4 regions of the Alterisphingorhabdus coralli genome follow, and region 1 is predicted to be linked to each of the others. Evidence: predicted binding sites of a transcription regulator. Region 1 holds the regulator's gene; each other region holds the start of a gene.
What was found. The regulator LexA, encoded in region 1, represses DNA repair genes until DNA is damaged. The targets are predictions, from matches to a motif close to GTTCCNCNCTTGTTCT.
Positions count from the first base shown of each region.

Region 2: a site for LexA is predicted at 2,190-2,205, ahead of RB602_RS11310 (Y-family DNA polymerase). Genes of this name have one in related genera too.
Region 3: a site for LexA is predicted at 1,781-1,796, ahead of RB602_RS06390 (DNA-methyltransferase). Genes of this name have one in related genera too.
Region 4: a site for LexA is predicted at 2,142-2,157, ahead of RB602_RS00670 (ribonucleoside-diphosphate reductase subunit alpha). Genes of this name have one in related genera too.

Region 1 is NZ_CP136594.1:1,854,395-1,858,592, reverse strand. It holds gene trpD (anthranilate phosphoribosyltransferase) at 1-955, shown strand, start outside; gene trpC (indole-3-glycerol phosphate synthase TrpC) at 952-1,746, shown strand; gene lexA (transcriptional repressor LexA) at 1,843-2,532, shown strand; gene RB602_RS08705 (ComEC/Rec2 family competence protein) at 2,779-4,198, opposite strand, start outside.
Region 2 is NZ_CP136594.1:2,410,658-2,414,855, forward strand. It holds gene RB602_RS11305 (DNA-3-methyladenine glycosylase I) at 112-702, opposite strand; gene RB602_RS11310 (Y-family DNA polymerase) at 713-2,125, opposite strand; gene RB602_RS11315 (CPBP family glutamic-type intramembrane protease) at 2,322-3,128, opposite strand; gene dinB (DNA polymerase IV) at 3,484-4,198, opposite strand, start outside.
Region 3 is NZ_CP136594.1:1,364,269-1,368,466, forward strand. It holds gene RB602_RS06380 (RNA polymerase sigma factor sigma-70 region 4 domain-containing protein) at 1-344, shown strand, start outside; gene RB602_RS06385 (hypothetical protein) at 341-613, opposite strand; gene RB602_RS06390 (DNA-methyltransferase) at 631-1,593, opposite strand; gene RB602_RS06395 (DUF2312 domain-containing protein) at 1,958-2,212, opposite strand; gene RB602_RS06400 (hypothetical protein) at 2,239-2,862, opposite strand; gene RB602_RS06405 (hypothetical protein) at 2,859-3,179, opposite strand; gene RB602_RS06410 (hypothetical protein) at 3,239-3,454, shown strand; gene RB602_RS06415 (nucleoside triphosphate pyrophosphohydrolase family protein) at 3,484-4,161, opposite strand.
Region 4 is NZ_CP136594.1:140,272-144,469, reverse strand. It holds gene RB602_RS00675 (fumarate hydratase) at 117-1,640, opposite strand; gene RB602_RS00670 (ribonucleoside-diphosphate reductase subunit alpha) at 2,171-4,141, shown strand.

The DNA of each region.
Region 1 (4,198 bases):
GTTAGAGGATGCAGAAGCGCTCTTCAGCGCTGTCCTTGATGGCGAATATAGCGCCGAGGAGATCAGTGACATACTGGTTACCCTTGCTGATCGCGGCGAAGCGGCAACGGAAATCGCCGGGGCCGCACGCGCCATGCGGCAACGCATGGTCCCGCTCCCCAATGCCCCAAAAAACGCGATTGATGTCTGCGGCACCGGCGGCGATGGCAGCCACAGCCTCAATGTATCAACCGCGGTTTCGCTGGTGGTCGCCGCCTGTGAAGTGCCCGTCGCCAAGCATGGCAATCGCGCGGCCAGCAGTAAATCAGGTGCAGCCGATACGCTCGAAGCCCTCGGTATCAGACTCGACCGGACGCCAGAGGAAAACAGCGCCCTGCTTAATGACCTTGGCATCGCCTTTCTCTTCGCCCCGGCGCATCATCCGGCGCTTGGTGCCATCGCCCCGATCCGCAAGGCGCTGGGCCGCCGCACGATTTTCAATCTGCTTGGCCCGCTGTGCAATCCGGCGCTTGTGCGCCGTCAGCTAATCGGCGTTGCCCATCCTGATCTGGTCCCGGTTTATGCAGAGGCCGCGCAGATGCTTGATTATGAGCGGCTGATGATTGTCTCGGGCATGGAAGGCCTGGATGAAATCTCAATCGCCGGGCCAACGCTGATTCATAATTGGCACAATGGCCAGATGACCGAGCATATGTTCAATCCCGAAGAGCATGATCTCACCCTGTCTCCTCTCTCGGCCATATGCGGCGGAGATGCCGACTATAATGCGGCTGCCCTGCGCGGCCTTATGGCAGGCGAGAAAAGCGCCTATCGCGATGCGGTTCTGATCAACTCCGCCGCTGCGTTGCAGATTGCGGGCGAAGCCGAAAGCTGGGCCGAAGGGCTGGAAGAAGCCGAAGAAGCTCTCGATAAAGGTCTGGCCAATGCCCTGCTCAACTGCTGGATTGCGATATGACAGACCGCCTCAAACAGATATGCGACGACAAACGCGCCCATGTCGCGGCGCGCAAACAGGTCTTTTCGCTGGCCGACCGAGATGCTGCCATCGCCGTGAAAACCGCCCCGCGCGGTTTTGCCAAAGCGATGCAGGATAAAGTCGCCGCCGGAGGCTGGGCGCTGATCGCCGAGATCAAGCGTGCCAGTCCCTCCAAAGGCCTGATCCGCGAGGATTTTGACCCGCCAATGCATGCCAGCGATTATGAAGCTGGCGGTGCGACCTGCCTCTCGGTGCTCACCGATGTCCCCTATTTTCAGGGCGCAGACCATTACCTTGCAGAGGCGCGTAATGCCTGCTCGCTGCCCTGTCTGCGCAAGGACTTTATGGTTGACCCCTGGCAGGTGGGCGAAGCGCGCGCGCTCGGGGCCGATGCGATTCTGATCATTGTTGCCGCGTGCGACGACGCACTGATGCAGGATCTGGTCGCAGAGGCCAAACGCTTTGATATGGATGTGCTGGTCGAGGTGCATAATCGCGCTGAACTCGAGCGTGCACTGATGCTCGATACGCCACTCATCGGGATCAACAACCGCGACCTCACGCGCTTCAAAACAGATTTGGCAACGACAGAGATTCTGGCTCCCTTGATTCCCAAAGAGCGGCTTGTCATCGCCGAAAGCGGCATTGCCAGCCATGATGATTGCGAGCGACTGGCACAGTCAAATGTTCACGCCTTTCTGGTGGGCGAAACGCTGATGCGCCAGCATGATGTCGCTCAGGCAACCCGCGATTTACTGCAAGGTAATTGATAATCGGTCACTTTTTTCGCGATACGAAAACTTCCCACTTGACTTGATCACTTTTGTTTCATAATTGTTCCCTATTCGTTTCATGCGGAGGGACAAATGCTAACCCGTAAACAGCACGAACTGCTTTGCTTCATTCAGGACCGGCTCGAAGCCAGCGGCGTTTCGCCGTCCTTTGAAGAGATGAAGGAAGCGCTTGATCTCAAATCCAAATCTGGTGTGCACCGTCTGGTGAGCGCATTGGAAGAACGCGGCTTTATCCGCCGCCTCCCCAATCGCGCCCGCGCGCTGGAAGTGTTGAAGCTACCCGAAGGCGGAACAGCGACCCCTGCACCCTCGGTCACCATGGGCGGTGCAGACCGCAATCTGGTCGGCTCGAATGTCTCAATCCCCGATGCTTCCAATGATGTGCTCGAAATTCCCCTGCACGGACGCATCGCGGCCGGCGCACCGATTGAGGCGCTCGAGGGCCAGTCAGTACTGCCTGTTCCTGCCGCCCTTCTCGGCAGCGGCGATCACTATGCGCTGGAAGTTTCCGGCGACTCGATGGTCGAAGCCGGGATTTTCGACGGTGATTTTGCCCTGATCCGCCGCACCGACACCGCGCGTGATGGACAGATTGTCGTGGCACTGGTGCGCGGCGAGGAAGCGACGCTGAAATATCTGCGGCGTGACCACAACACCATCCGCCTCGACCCGGCTAACGCCAGCTATGAGCCACAAATCTACCGCGCTGATGAAGTGCAGATTCAGGGGCAGTTAGCGGGGCTATTGCGACGGTATAATTAGGTTCAGGCCGTCCCGAAATCGCACCATATTCGTGCACATGGCGATTATGCTAAACCGCTAGCCCTGAGCTTGTCGAAGGGCGTCTTGCTGCTTTGGACTATGTTGAGAAGCGGGCTTCGACAAGTTCAGCCCTAGCGGCTTTCTCGACATAGTCATATCTCACACAAAGCCACTAAGGCACAAAGAGGTATTCCCATCATAACGTCTTAGTGACTTTGTGGCTTTGTGCGCACTAAAATTCCTGATCTAGCGATCATAGCTCCAGCCATGATCGGATCGGCTATCGGCAACCTGATCAATGCGCGTATCATCAAGATAGATGGCCACCCCACCGCTCTGGCGCAAATAGCGCCGGTCCAGTTTTCTCCAGCGCGGGCGGCAACTGCCGGGTAAAAAGCGTCCTGCAATCACGATATGGCTTCGGGCACAAGCTGCAGCAAGCGCGCGTTTGGGGACATATTCGTTTTTGCGGCTAACCAATACCACCCAATCGCGGTCTGATCGTGTCAGAACAAAACTGCAAAATTCGCGAGAACATTGCGCCTCTGGCCATTGATCAAGTCCCACAGGCTCATCTTCAAATGCGCCCTGCTCGCGCATCATATCGGTGGTGAAGGATTCCGAGTCCGGTTTCAGAAGCACAAAATCGCCACTCCCCGATGTCTTGCTGCGCACTGCTATCTGCCGTCCATCATTCGCAATCAGCAGGTCGGGACGTGGTGTTGCCAGCATCAGGATCACAGCAACAGCAGCCGGAACCAGGCCGAGCAAACGCAACGGACTGCGCAACAGGAACAGGATCAGCCCCGCCACTATCGCAAGCAGATAGGTCGAGATACTAATTGCGGGAAAGCGGATAATCGCTCCCGGGCTTTCCGAAACGAAATGCGCAAGGCTCAACAGCAGTCCAATGGCTTTGCCGCATAGCCACCAGAACGGTGCGCCCAATCCTATGCTGTCCGCCAACATCGCCATGGCTTCCAACGGCATGATGACAAAGGTGGTCAGTGGAATAGCGACAATATTAGCCAGCGCGCCGTAAATGCCGGCTTTGTGGAAATGGTAGAGTGCAATCGGCATCAAGGTAATCTCGATGACCAGCCCGGTGAGAAACAGCAGCAAAGCAAAGCGCCCTATGCGCTGCACAAGGCCGAATTGCTTCTCATCGCGCTCGGCGGACCAGCGGCGCATAAGCGGTGCATCATAGAGCGCGATAATCGCCACCACCGCAGCAAAGCTGAGTTGGAAGCTCGGCCCTACCAGTGTTTCAGGCCAGATCAGCAATATCACCAGCGCCGCAAAACCGATCAGTCTCAGGGAAAAGGGGTCGCGTCCCAGAACCAACGCTAACAGAATCAATAGCGCAGCGATGCAGGCGCGTATGGTGGGAACGGCGCCGCCGGTGAAGACAGTATAGGCAATCCCCGCCAGCGCCCCGGCAAAGGCTGCGACAACGGGCAAGCGCCAACGCAAAGCCAATGTCGGCGACAATGCCAACAGTTTCAGCACCAACAGAAACACCGCACCGATCAACGCGCTGACATGCAGGCCGCTTATCGCCAGCAGATGCGCCAAACCGCTACGCCGCATCGCTTCTGCATCGGCTTCGGATATGCCGCCGCGATCGCCGGTGGCGAGAGTGGCGGCTATAGCGCCTTCGGATCCG
Region 2 (4,198 bases), 560 kb from region 1:
TAACCGTTCGCCTCGAGCGAAGTCGAGAGGCCGGTGGCGTTGGATAGCCGTGTCTCGACTAGGCTCGACACGAACGGAGTGCTTTCAAGCAAATATAGTACCTTAAACGCTCTAACTATCACCCGGATAGCAATGGCACCCTTTCACATGGTCATTCACCACGCCCACCGCTTGCAGATAGGCATAGATAATCGTCGTGCCGACAAAGCTCATGCCGCGCTTTTTCAGGGCTTTGGAGATGCTATCGGACAAGGGCGTTGAAACCGGCACATCGGCCCAGTTTTGCGGGCGATTGATAATCGGCTGACCATCAACATGACCCCAGAGCCAGTCTGAAAAACTGCCAAATTCCTGCTGCATCGCGATAAAGGCTCGGGCATTTTTGCGTGCAGAATAGATTTTCAGCCTGTTGCGGATAATGCTTTCATCCTCGCGCAGCGCCTCAAGCTCTTGATCACTCATCGCCGCGACCTTTTCGACATCAAAGCCATGGAACGCGGCGCGATAGCCCTCACGTTTGCGCAGCACCGTTTCCCAGCTCAGCCCCGCCTGCGCGCCTTCCAGGATCAGCATCTCGAACAGATGCCGGTCATCATGCACCGGCACGCCCCATTCCTCATCATGATAACGGTTATAAAATTCCTTGCCCGGCTGGCCGCCAAAGCACCGCATCTTGCCATCCGCACCGGTCACCAATTCCATTAGCCTCTCCTCAATAGAGCGAACGGCTGGCATTTTGCCGCAACCGCTGATGATGCGCCATACCGGTGAGGCGGCGCTGGTCTTCCAGACTGCGGTCGGAGAACTCCGCTTTATCAGGCACCCGGCTGAACGCGATCTTCACGCCGAGATAATTGAGGTCCATGCCTTTTTGCGAGGCCAGTATCAGCGTTTCCATGCCATATTTGCGGTTGGCCTCATCAATCCGCCGCCACAGCCCGGCCTGCAGCGCATCGCGATGATCGCTGTCGGCGCTGACAAACAGATCGCGCTCGGGCGGGCCGTTTTTCAGCGCGAACAGATGCACCGCAGCGAGCTTGATCGAACGCCGACGGCCATCGCGATAGTTGCGCGGATCGGCGAGCCAATCCATCATCGGCCACCACATTTCGTCGAGCTTGTCCAGAAAACGCCAGCTATTCTGGCTGCCGCGAAAGCGCACTTCCTGACTCAACCGCCCCTCGGGATAAAAGCGCAGCGACAGGTGCAGGCCCGAGGCGTACATCCCGTAATGCCGCAACCGGCTCGCCGCCTTGAGCAGCAGCGCGCGGGCGACAATCCGCGCGCCTTCCGGCCGCCGATGCGCACCGGAAAGAACCCGGCTATGGCCGATCATCGCCTTTTTCGGCGCCGCGCCATCGGGGACATCATGGCCTTTCAGCCCATAGATAAACCGCTCGCCGGTGACCGAACCCCAGATTGCCCGCGCCTGTTTCGGCGCCAGATTCCACAGGCTGGTAAAATCGGTAATACCAGCCCGAATCAGCCGCTGCGAGACGCCCCTGCCGACACCGGGAATCGCCTCGAGCGGCAAATCGCGGAGCCGAGCAGGCAGGCTTTTGGGCATTATCACCGTCAGGCCATCGGGCTTTTCCAGATCGCTCGCCAGTTTGGCCAATAAGGTGCTCGACGCCAGCCCGATGGAACAACGCATCGCCGGACCAAAGCGCGCCGCCAGCCCCGCCTTGATCCGCCGCGCCAGAGCCCTTGCCGCTTCCGGTTCGGCTTCTTCAGGGTTGAGGCGACAGACGCACTCGTCAATCGAGCAAACGCGCTGGATCGGCACATGCCGCTCAATCTCTTCCAACAGCTCGTGATGCATCACAACATAACGGTCATGCCGCGCCGGTAGCACCGCGACATCACCGCAGATCGCCCGCGCCTCGCGCATCGTGGTGCCGCGCTTGATACCCAGCGCCTTGGCCTCATAACTCGCCGCAATCGCGCCGCTATGCTCGGAATCCAGCGGGATGACGATCACCGGGCGACCGATCAGCTCAGGCGCATCATGCTGCTCCACACTGGCGAAATAGGCGTTAAAATCGATGAAGATATAGCGCAGCCCAGCAGCGCTATCAGCAAAGGCCAGCCCCTCACCCGTGTCACCTTCAGGGAGCGGGGCCAATAGGCGCGCATCATCGCGGGACCCGTCGGTAGTGGGTTGGGGTATGGGTTGAGGCTGCATGGTTGGAACAAAATAAGAACATTTGTTCTGATTCGTCAAGGTTGAACGGGTTAGGGTTTCACGCGAAGGCCGCGAAGGTTTTCAAGAGGGCGTTGCTTGGCGAAACCTCTTCGCGCCTCCGCGGCTCCGCGTGAGATTATTCCCCGCCCGCTTGCGGGAGAGGAGTGACTGGGTGGGTCTTCTCTGTAAGAACTACACAAGCAGACAGCCCCAATACAACCATCCCGGTCACCATAGGATCATAATGCGATCCCATAACCGGAATCAGCATCCAGCTCAGATTACTCATGGTGTGGAACAGCACGGCAGACATAAGCGCCTGACCGCTGCGCATATACAGCCAGATAATGATGATCCGCCGTGCTATGGTGCCAAGCGCCCACCAGAGGATCCATTCCACATTGCGGTCCGCCTGTAACAGCGGCGGCAGGTGCCAGATTGCGGCGATGAGCCCGACACATACACCCGCGCCGACTATCCCGTATCTCCGGGCAAGCGGAGCGGTGGCAAATTGGGTCCAGCCATATTCCTCTGCCAGAGCAGACACGAAAAAGAGGCCGAACAGCAATACTATCTGAACCAGGTCCCATTGCGGCGCAGGCAGTGTGTCACCGGTTGCTGCCTGGATCGCTGCAGAAACCAGCATCACAAAGGGCATTGTGCCGATCGCCAATATCCAGACCCATAGCTTCATCCCGCGAATGTCTGCCACGCTGGCGAGAAATGATCCCAATGTTGCTCGTCCTTCGGCTCGCAAGACCAGCAGCGATGCCGTCAGGAACGGAACCACCACCATGGTAGCGCTGACGGGTAATCCGGGTAGGATTTGGGCATCGGCCTGCCAGCCTATCCACCAGAATGGTATTGAGAGCAGAAAGACCAGCGCGAAGAATGTGAAGGCACTTCTCTCGGGCAAGGGTTGGTCTAAATCTGCGCTGGTCATTCAGTTTTGGCCTGTTTTGCCACCACATGCGTTATCAGGGGCGAGATTTCACGTTTGAGCGCTCAACCTGCGTAGTGCAAGCGGATATCCCCCACCCCGCTGCGACTAACCGCCTTCGCTAAAGCTACGGCGCTAAGTCTCGCTACCCCTCCCCTGAAGGTGGAGGGGAAACACTGGCGCAATCCCCTTCGCGCTCTTGATAATCTTCGCGGCCTTCGCGAGAAATACTTGGCTTGGTGAGGGCTTGCCACCGATAGAATTGGTCGCGACCATCGTAAAGCTCGCCTCCGGCTTCGCCCCCTCCACCGTCTTCGACGGTCCCCCTCCCCGAGCAAGCTCGGGGAGGATTTACGGTTCACAAAAAGCCGAAGCTCTGCTGCTCCGGCTTCACCGGTACATCATCATCCGCTTCCTCATCCCCACCCAAATCCAACGCACTCAGCGTCAGCCCCAACAACCGCACCCCCTGCTCCACCGGTAGCAATGCTTCCAAAAGCACATGGCCAATCTCCGCAAATTCCGCCTTGCCTTCGACCCAGCGGTCGAGCGAGTGGGCGCGGGTTATCTGGTGGAAATCGGCATATTTGACCTTGAGCGTCACCGTGCGGCCGCGCGCCTCGTTCTTTTCGATCCGCTCCCAGACAATATCGACAATATGGTTGAGCGCTTCACGCATTGCGTCATCGGCGATGATATCCTCGCCATAGGTACGCTCGCCGCCGATGGATTTGCGGATGCGATTGGGTTGGACCGGGCGATGGTCGATGCCGCGGGCGGCACCGTAGAGATAGTTTGCGAATTTGCCGAAATGCTCCTGCATCCATTCGCGGGGGCGGGCGCGCAGATCGGCGCCGGTTTCTATCCCCAGCCTCGCCATCTTCTCCGCTGTACGCGGGCCGACGCCGTGAAAGCGTCGCACCGGCAGGCTGGCGACAAAGTCCGGGCCCTGTTCGGGGCGGATGACGCACAGGCCATCGGGCTTGTTCTGATCGCTGGCGATTTTAGCGATAAATTTGTTGTATGACACACCGGCACTGGCGGTGAGTTGCGTTTCCTCTCTTATGCTGGCG
Region 3 (4,198 bases), 490 kb from region 1:
GCTATGACGAGCAAGGGCTTGAGGACATCGCCTTTGTGCCGCGCAACGGGTCATATGTCATTTGTCAGGAGCATGGCGGTATCGAGATCGGGATGCACGGCGATCAGGGGCCGAACGGGGCACGAGGCACGGCCAACAATCTCATCAAAGTCGCCACCCGAATGAACATCGGCCACTCGCACAGCGCGGCTATCATCGATGGGGTTTATGTTGCGGGCCTTTGTGGGCTTCTCGACCAGGGATACAATGAAGGGCCGAGCGGCTGGTCTCATACGCAGATCGTCACCAACGCCGATGGTAAACGGACACTGGTGACGATCATTGATGGTAAATGGCGGGCCTAGATTGCGATATTGTCGGCGATCCGCTTGATAAAGCCCTTCTCGACATGGCCGAAACGACCGGAAGCAAACTGCTGCCCGACTATCCAACTTAAGGTATTACCGATCTCATCCTCTTCGACATTGGCAAGGAAATGCTCTGCATAACTCTTGCCGGTCCTGAGATCGGTTTCTCTGTCGCCGGTGCGCTCAGGGCACCAATAGTCTTTGTACTCTTCACCGTTGCGCTCGACGACCTGAACGAACGGGGGATTTTTCGTGAAATAGGTCAATGCGGTTTCCTTGGTCTCTACAGTAAATCGTCAATCGAAATGTGTTGCCTCTCCCCGATGGCCACCACGCTAAATCGCTGCTCCATGTCGCGCACATAGTCTTCGTCGCGCTCTATCAGGATGCACTCATGACCCTCCTGTTTTGCAGCCTCACCCGTAGTCCCACTGCCACCGAAGGGATCGAGAATGACTCCCCCCGGTGGCACATATTGGCGGACCAGGTAACGCAGCAAAGCTACAGGTTTGACTGATGGATGTGCGGACCCGGCACGGTCGGTTTTGGTGGCTTTGGGGTTAAGAATCAGTGTTGATGATGGCTTAATTTCAAACGAATGGAAGAACTTGGAGGCATCACCCAATTCGTTCATTACACTATCGGAACCATCATGAACGAGATTGGCCGGGTGGTAGGTCTTCCCGTCTGACCCAATGACACGATTGTTGCCAATGTTGATTGCCCCGGTACTGTGCAACCGGACATTCTCAACGCCGTTCTTCTCTGAGAACGGTTTTTGGGCAACATAAATTGGTTCAAGCGCCGGTTTTTCTGTTTGGGCACCATAGGCCCATCCTTCCCATTTGGCCGCTTCTTCCTCGCTACCACCGGCGCGCATGATTGCCTTATCCATTGGGTGCTGCTTAGGCATCCCGGTCGTATAGGCCCAACCCTTGAACGGATGGATGACAAAACCCGCATCTTCAATGGCCGTTGCCTGCCGGTGGCCGGTGCGCGGGCTGGCGAAAGCCAGCAAATAGGCTCCGGGCTTCATGATCTCGAAGACCAAGCGCCAAAACTCAGGATCAAAACTGATCCGTTTGCCGTCCGCGTCCGCCTGGTCCCATGTCTTGCCAACGAAGCGGCTTCCGGCGCGCCGGAAAGCCCCGTCCGTGCCAAACTTGGCCGGGGCGGCACCAGCTTTGCCGAAACGCTTACCGATGGACTCCAGAAAATATGGAGGATCACAAATCACGCAATGCACCTTTACTCCCTTATCGATCAGCGACCGCAGAACGCGGTACGAACAGCCTTCATGGAGTGTTATGGGAAGCATGACTCAAGACAAACAAGCGAACGAGCAAAAAAATTTCACAGCTTCCCGATCAACCACCGGGCGGCTTGTACTGCTTTTCTTGCGTGTAGGAAAACGAACAGAGAACAAAGCTATAGTTCTCCAATTGTATCAAGACCTTGCTCAACATCGTCTTTGAGCGTGTCAAGAACGCGAGCCGCATAGTCGAAAGGCTCGGAGTCGGCGACTCGCTTGCTATGCTTACGTAGCGTTTGGGCTTTGGCGTCGATCAATCCCATGATTGATTTGCGCTCGTCCGAGATAGCGGGGCCGCTCATAGGTCAACCGCCATGGACATACCAAGGGCCTCTTTATAGACCTCCAAAACGGCTTCCATTTCCTTACGATCATTGGACTCCATCTTGCGCAGGCGAATGACCTGACGCATGATTTTCGGATCATACCCCGACGCCTTGGCCTCAGAGTAAACGTCACGAATATCGTCCGCGATTCCCTTCTTCTCTTCCTCTAGGCGCTCAATGCGCTCCACGAAGAGACGCAAACCGTCGCGTTCTGAATCCTGTTCCATTGAAGTGTCTCCTGAATTGTGTCCGATCATGGGTTTGTCTCCTGTTTGGCTCTTCGACTGCGCCAAGCGTAACCGAACTGCTTGTCGAGGACATGCAGCAACACGCTCCCGACTTCCTCGACCGGCCCCTTGTTCATAATGATGATGCAGCCTGCGTCCTTTTCTCTTGGGAAGACGTAGTTGCGGCTGTCCTTCGACCAGTCGCACCCCTCACGTTCGAGCTGCACAACGATAACCCGCTCCGGGTCAGTCCGGCTTTGCAGATATTCGAGTTCGACCGGGAAACCGAGATCGGTGAAAATCACGATCTGGTTGTCGGCAAGATCACCAAGGGCGTGATATGCTGCCTTGGGCCAGACATCATCGCCAAATTTGGGCTTCATGAACTGTTCTGAGAAGTCGATCATGAACTGCCGCAAGGTGGTATGCCATTCAGGCAAAAACTCGTCCTTGCGGGCCTCATAATCTTCTGGCTGTATGCCAAGAATATAGAGCGCAACATGGCGGATATGCTCTTTGAACTCGGCAATTATCGGATCAGCACCAGTGCGTAGCAGATAACCGAATAATTGGTGCCCTAGTGTGTCTTTACCGGAGCGGGGTGGGCCGTTGAAGAGGATGAAGTACGGCTTTTTGGATTCATCGGTCACAGTAAATCTCCTGTTTCTCCGGTTTCCCCGGCAGCCTTTCGGAACTGAAAAAATAGCGCCCAACAACCAGGCGACACATCGACACCACTGGCCGTTATTGCCCGCTCAAGGGCGTCGAAGCGCATTAGTGCTTTGGTCGTGGCGAGTACGATTTCCTTGAGGGGTTTTGTGAGGTCGTTGGTGTAGGTCCAGGCAATGCAGACCCAATCATCAACAGGTGTGTGGAACCAGCGGAAGAACAGCCGGTGCTTGACCTGCATGGCTACAAAGAACGCACTCCATCCGGGAAGCACAACAAGATCGCGGTTATCGGTCATTGAAAGGCACCAAGCCTCCCGCAAGCAGCGCGACCGGCTGGCGTCATCACGAAGAAGGAATGACCCAACCATTCGTTTTTCAGGCGTATCAGGCGCAGCAATCGCAAGGCCCGCACATCGGCTCCCCGCAGGTGTTGGCTAGGGTACATCGTGTGACCCTCGGCGATAGCGAGCAGCGCCTTTCGAGCGCCGGGTTTCATACCCAAACACAAGGTTATCTCGGTTTCCGTTGGCACCTGGCCATCGAGCCGAACGGAGCCAAAGCGGGGCAGTAACGGAAGTGCAGACGAGCCGCACGGCTGGCTCAGCATTTCTTACCGCCTGCCTTTCTGCGGTTTTCCAGCTTGTGATCTTCCCGCTTGCGATTGAAGGCCCGCTTCTCATCCATGATAGCGAAAAGCGGAATCTCCCATTCGTTTGCGACCGCGATTGTCCGCATAAGGGTCACGGTGAGCCAGTACCGGGCGAGGCGGTGTTTGCCTTTACGGAATCCCTCATCGAACGCCTTGAGGATCGGAGATGCGATAAACGGCAGGCATTGGATTTTGTCGGTGACAGGTACGTGATCCTGCTCACGCATTACGGACGTATGGCCGTGGGTCAGATGGAAGGTGATGAGCGGCTGTTGGCCGCCGATGCGCTGCTCAGCGCCAATAAGGTCGAGCAGACGAATGGTGAAGTCGGCAAGTTCGACATCAAAGCCTGCCCGATCAATCAGTTTGTCGTCGAACTCTTTGTCTTCCGAGGCTTCCTGCAACTCGGTAAGGCAAAGGGATACCATCTCGCCCCGGTTGCGTTCGTGCAGCAGGTCTTTGGGTGGATCGTCCAATGATGACCACCAACCCGCTTTCACGTTTTCTTCGTGAATATCGACCGCCAAACGGTCGAGACCTTTGACCAGATCAACAGGGTTTTTAACGACATCGGCAGTCACGATCTCGCCATCAAACTGCGTCGGCCCTTCATAGATAAGATTGCTCATTGTTCACCTATTCAAGTTTTCTTGAATTAATACTCTA
Region 4 (4,198 bases), 1.5 Mb from region 1:
AAATTAGCCCTGGCCCCGCCTACGCGGGGCCGACGAAAGGAGGTTTAGGGATTCAAATAGCTCCGAATCCCAATCTCCGCGGCTCCATGTCTCCGCGTGAAATTCATCAGGCGCGCTTACACCTCCTCCAGCAATCCCTCTTTCCTGATCTTCTCCTGCCAAACCAGCGGCGCCAGATGGTGGACGCTGTCGCCATTGCCATCCACAGCGACGGTCACCGGCATATCCTTGACCTCAAATTCGTAAATCGCTTCCATGCCAAGGTCTTCAAAGCCGACAATCTTGCTGCCCTTGATCGCGCGGGCGACGAGATAGGCGCTGCCGCCCACCGCCATCAGATAGGCCGATTTGTGTTTGGCGATCGACTTGACCGTATCCAGCCCGCGCTCGGCCTTGCCGACCATGGCGAGCAGGCCTTGCTCGAGCATCATATCGGTAAATTTGTCCATGCGGGTTGCCGTCGTGGGACCGGCAGGGCCGACCACTTCCTCGCCCACCGGATCAACAGGGCCGACATAATAGATAACGCGCCCCTTGAACTCGACCGGCAGTTCCTCGCCCTTGTCGAGCATATCCTTGATCCGCTTATGCGCGGCATCGCGTCCGGTCAGCATCTTGCCATTAAGCAACAGCCGGTCGCCCTGTTTCCATGAGGCGACCTCTTCGGGTGTCAGCGTATCGAGCTGGACCCGCTTGGCTTCCTTGCTCGGGGTCCAGTTGACATCGGGCCATTCGTCCAGCTTGGGCGGCTCAAGATAGGCCGGGCCAGAACCATCCAGGGTGAAATGCGCATGGCGGGTGGCGGCGCAATTGGGGATCATCGCCACCGGCTTGCCCGCCGCATGACAGGGCGCGTCGAGGATCTTGACGTCGAGAATGGTCGACAGGCCGCCCAACCCCTGCGCGCCGATACCCAGCGCATTGACCTTGTCATAAATCTCGATGCGCAGTTCTTCCACGTCATTACGCGGTCCGCGTTGTTTCAGCTGCGCCATATCAATATCGCCCATCAGCGATTGCTTGGCGAGCAGTACCGCCTTTTCCGCCGTGCCGCCAATGCCGATGCCGAGCATCCCCGGTGGACACCAGCCCGCACCCATTTGCGGCACCATTTCCAGCACCCAGTCGACAATGCTGTCACTGGGGTTCATCATCTTGAACTTGGACTTATTCTCGCTGCCGCCGCCCTTGGCCGCGACATCGATCTCCACCGTGTTGCCCGGAACCATTTCGATATGCAGCACCGAGGGCGTATTGTCGCCGGTGTTGCGCCGGGTAAAGGCCGGGTCGGCCAGGATTGAGGCGCGCAGCGGGTTTTCCGGATGGCGATAGGCCTTGCGCACGCCCTCATCGACAATCTCCTGCATTGGGCGGCTGGTGTCATCGAGCCGACACTCCATGCCCCAGCGGACAAACACATTGACGATGCCGGTGTCCTGGCAGATCGGCCGATGCCCCTCGGCGCACATGCGGCTGTTGGTCAATATCTGGGCAATGGCGTCCTTCGCGGCAGGGCCTTGCTCGGCCTTATAGGCTTCACCCAGCGCACGGATATAATCCATCGGATGATAATAGCTGATAAATTGCAGCGCATCGGCAACGCTCTCGATAAGGTCATCGGCTTTGATCAGGGTGGTCATGATTGGCTCCTAGGGGCGGGAAGCGGATAGATGCGTTGCTATGTGGCCGATATTGCCGCTACGGGCAAGGCGCGGGCTTTCTATCTGATGCGTGGATCGTGATAGAAAGATTCTCTGTGGAAAGCCGGTCGTGCAACATTGCGTCACGGTTTTCGACAGCTTTGCAAAATTTTTCGCAAAAATGTCATTTTGCCCTTGCGATTTGCGAACGCCGCCTAACTCCACGCGTCGCAGTGTCACCCTCGGAATCTGCTGCGATGAAGCGAATCGGGTTTGCGGTGAACCGAGTCGTTAAACTGTCATTTACCCTCTTGCGCCCGGAATCATTTTAGGCACAATAGATGGTATAGCGCGGTTCGGGGCACACCAACCTGTAGTAGTGGCCATTTCAACGATAATGGCATCGTAAGAGCAATAATGTTGCTTTTGCGAGCACTTTTTTGCGCCTTTAGGCCTGTTTTTTGCAGGCCGGGCTAGACAGTGTCCGAGTCGGGTGCATATGGAACACAAACAGAACATTCGAGGGTGAGATGGATTTCAGGGACACGACGGGCGTAATGGGCGATCAAGACACAGTTGAGCAGGATAAAGGTGCGGACATGGCGGAAAAAACCAATGTGATGGACGCTGCCGTTGAGGAGAAGGCGGAAGCCAAGGCTGCGCCTGCCAAAGCCCAGCCGGACAGCAAGACCGTCAACCCGCGCCGATTCAAGATCAAGACCGACGATGCGCGTGACGCCAATCTCACCGATTTTGGCAAGGAAACGCTGCGCGACCGCTATTTGCTGCCGAAAGAGAGCTTTCAGGATCTGTTCGCCCGCGTCGCGGACGCCTATGCCGATGATCAGGATCACGCCCAGCGGCTCTATGACTATATCTCGAACCTGTGGTTCATGCCGGCAACCCCGGTGCTGTCCAATGGCGGCACCGGTCGCGGCCTGCCGATTAGCTGTTATCTCAACAGCGTTGACGACAGCCTGGGCGGCATCGTCAACACCTGGAACGAGAATGTCTGGCTTGCCAGCAAGGGCGGCGGCATCGGCACCTATTGGGGCAGTGTGCGCGGCATTGGTGAGCCGGTCGGCCTGAATGGCAAGACCAGCGGCATCATCCCGTTTGTGCGGGTGATGGACTCGCTGACGCTGGCGATTTCGCAGGGTTCGCTGCGCCGCGGATCGGCGGCCTGTTATCTCGATATTTCGCACCCGGAGATTGAGGAATTCCTCGAAATCCGCAAGCCATCGGGAGACTTTAACCGCAAGGCATTGAACCTGCACCATGGCGTTCTGGTCACCGATGAATTTATGGAAGCGGTGCGCGATGGCGCGGAATTTGAGCTGCGATCACCCAAGACCGGCGAGGCGCGTGGTTCGGTCGATGCGCGTTCGCTGTTCCAGAAGCTGGTTGAGACCCGTCTCGCCACCGGCGAGCCCTATATCATCTTCTCCGACACGGTGAACCGGATGATGCCCAAGCACCACCGCGATCTGGGGTTGAAGGTCTCGACCTCCAACCTGTGTTCGGAAATCACCCTGCCCACGGGTCGCGACCATCTGGGTGAGGATCGCACCGCGGTGTGCTGCCTGTCCTCGCTCAATCTTGAGAAATGGGACGAATGGTCGGTTGATGACATGTTTATCGAGGATGTGATGCGCTTCCTCGACAATGTGCTGCAGGACTATATTGACCGTGCGCCCGAAGAAATGGCGCGGGCGAAATATTCAGCGATGCGCGAGCGTTCAGTCGGCATGGGCGTGATGGGCTTTCACAGCTTCTTACAAGCCCGCGGCCTGGGCTTTGAAAGCGCGCTGGCGAAGAGCTGGAACCTTAAAATCTTCAAGCATATCCATGCCAAAGCATCGGAAGCCTCGATGATGCTGGCCAAGGAGCGAGGCCCATGCCCGGACGCTGCCGATCAGGGTGTGATGGAGCGTTTCTCGTGCAAAATGGCGATCGCACCGACGGCTTCGATCTCGATTATCTGCGGTGGTGCATCGGCCTGTATCGAGCCGATCCCGGCGAATATCTACACCCATAAGACGCTGTCGGGCAGCTTTATCGTCAAGAACCCGCATCTGGAGAAAATCCTCAAGGAGAAATCCAAGGACAGCAATAATGTGTGGAACTCGATCCTGGAACAGGGCGGCAGCGTCCAGCATCTCGATTTCCTGACGCCGGAAGAGAAAGAGAGCTTCAAGACCAGCTTCGAGATTGACCAGCGCTGGCTGCTCGAACTGTCGGCAGACCGCACCCCCTATATCGATCAGGCGCAGTCGCTCAACCTGTTCATCCCGGCTGATGTCGACAAATGGGACTTGCTGATGCTGCACTTCCGCGCCTGGGAGCTGGGCATCAAGTCGCTCTATTATCTGCGCTCCAAATCGGTGCAGCGCGCCGGTTTCGCTGGCGGCGTGGAAGCCGACAATACGCTCGACCCGAAACAGGTCGAGCTGGCGACGGCAGAGAGCACCGATTATGATGAGTGTCTGGCGTGTCAGTGATTGACCGCCAGAGCCATCGGACGAATACATAATAGATCGTCATCCCGGACGTGATCC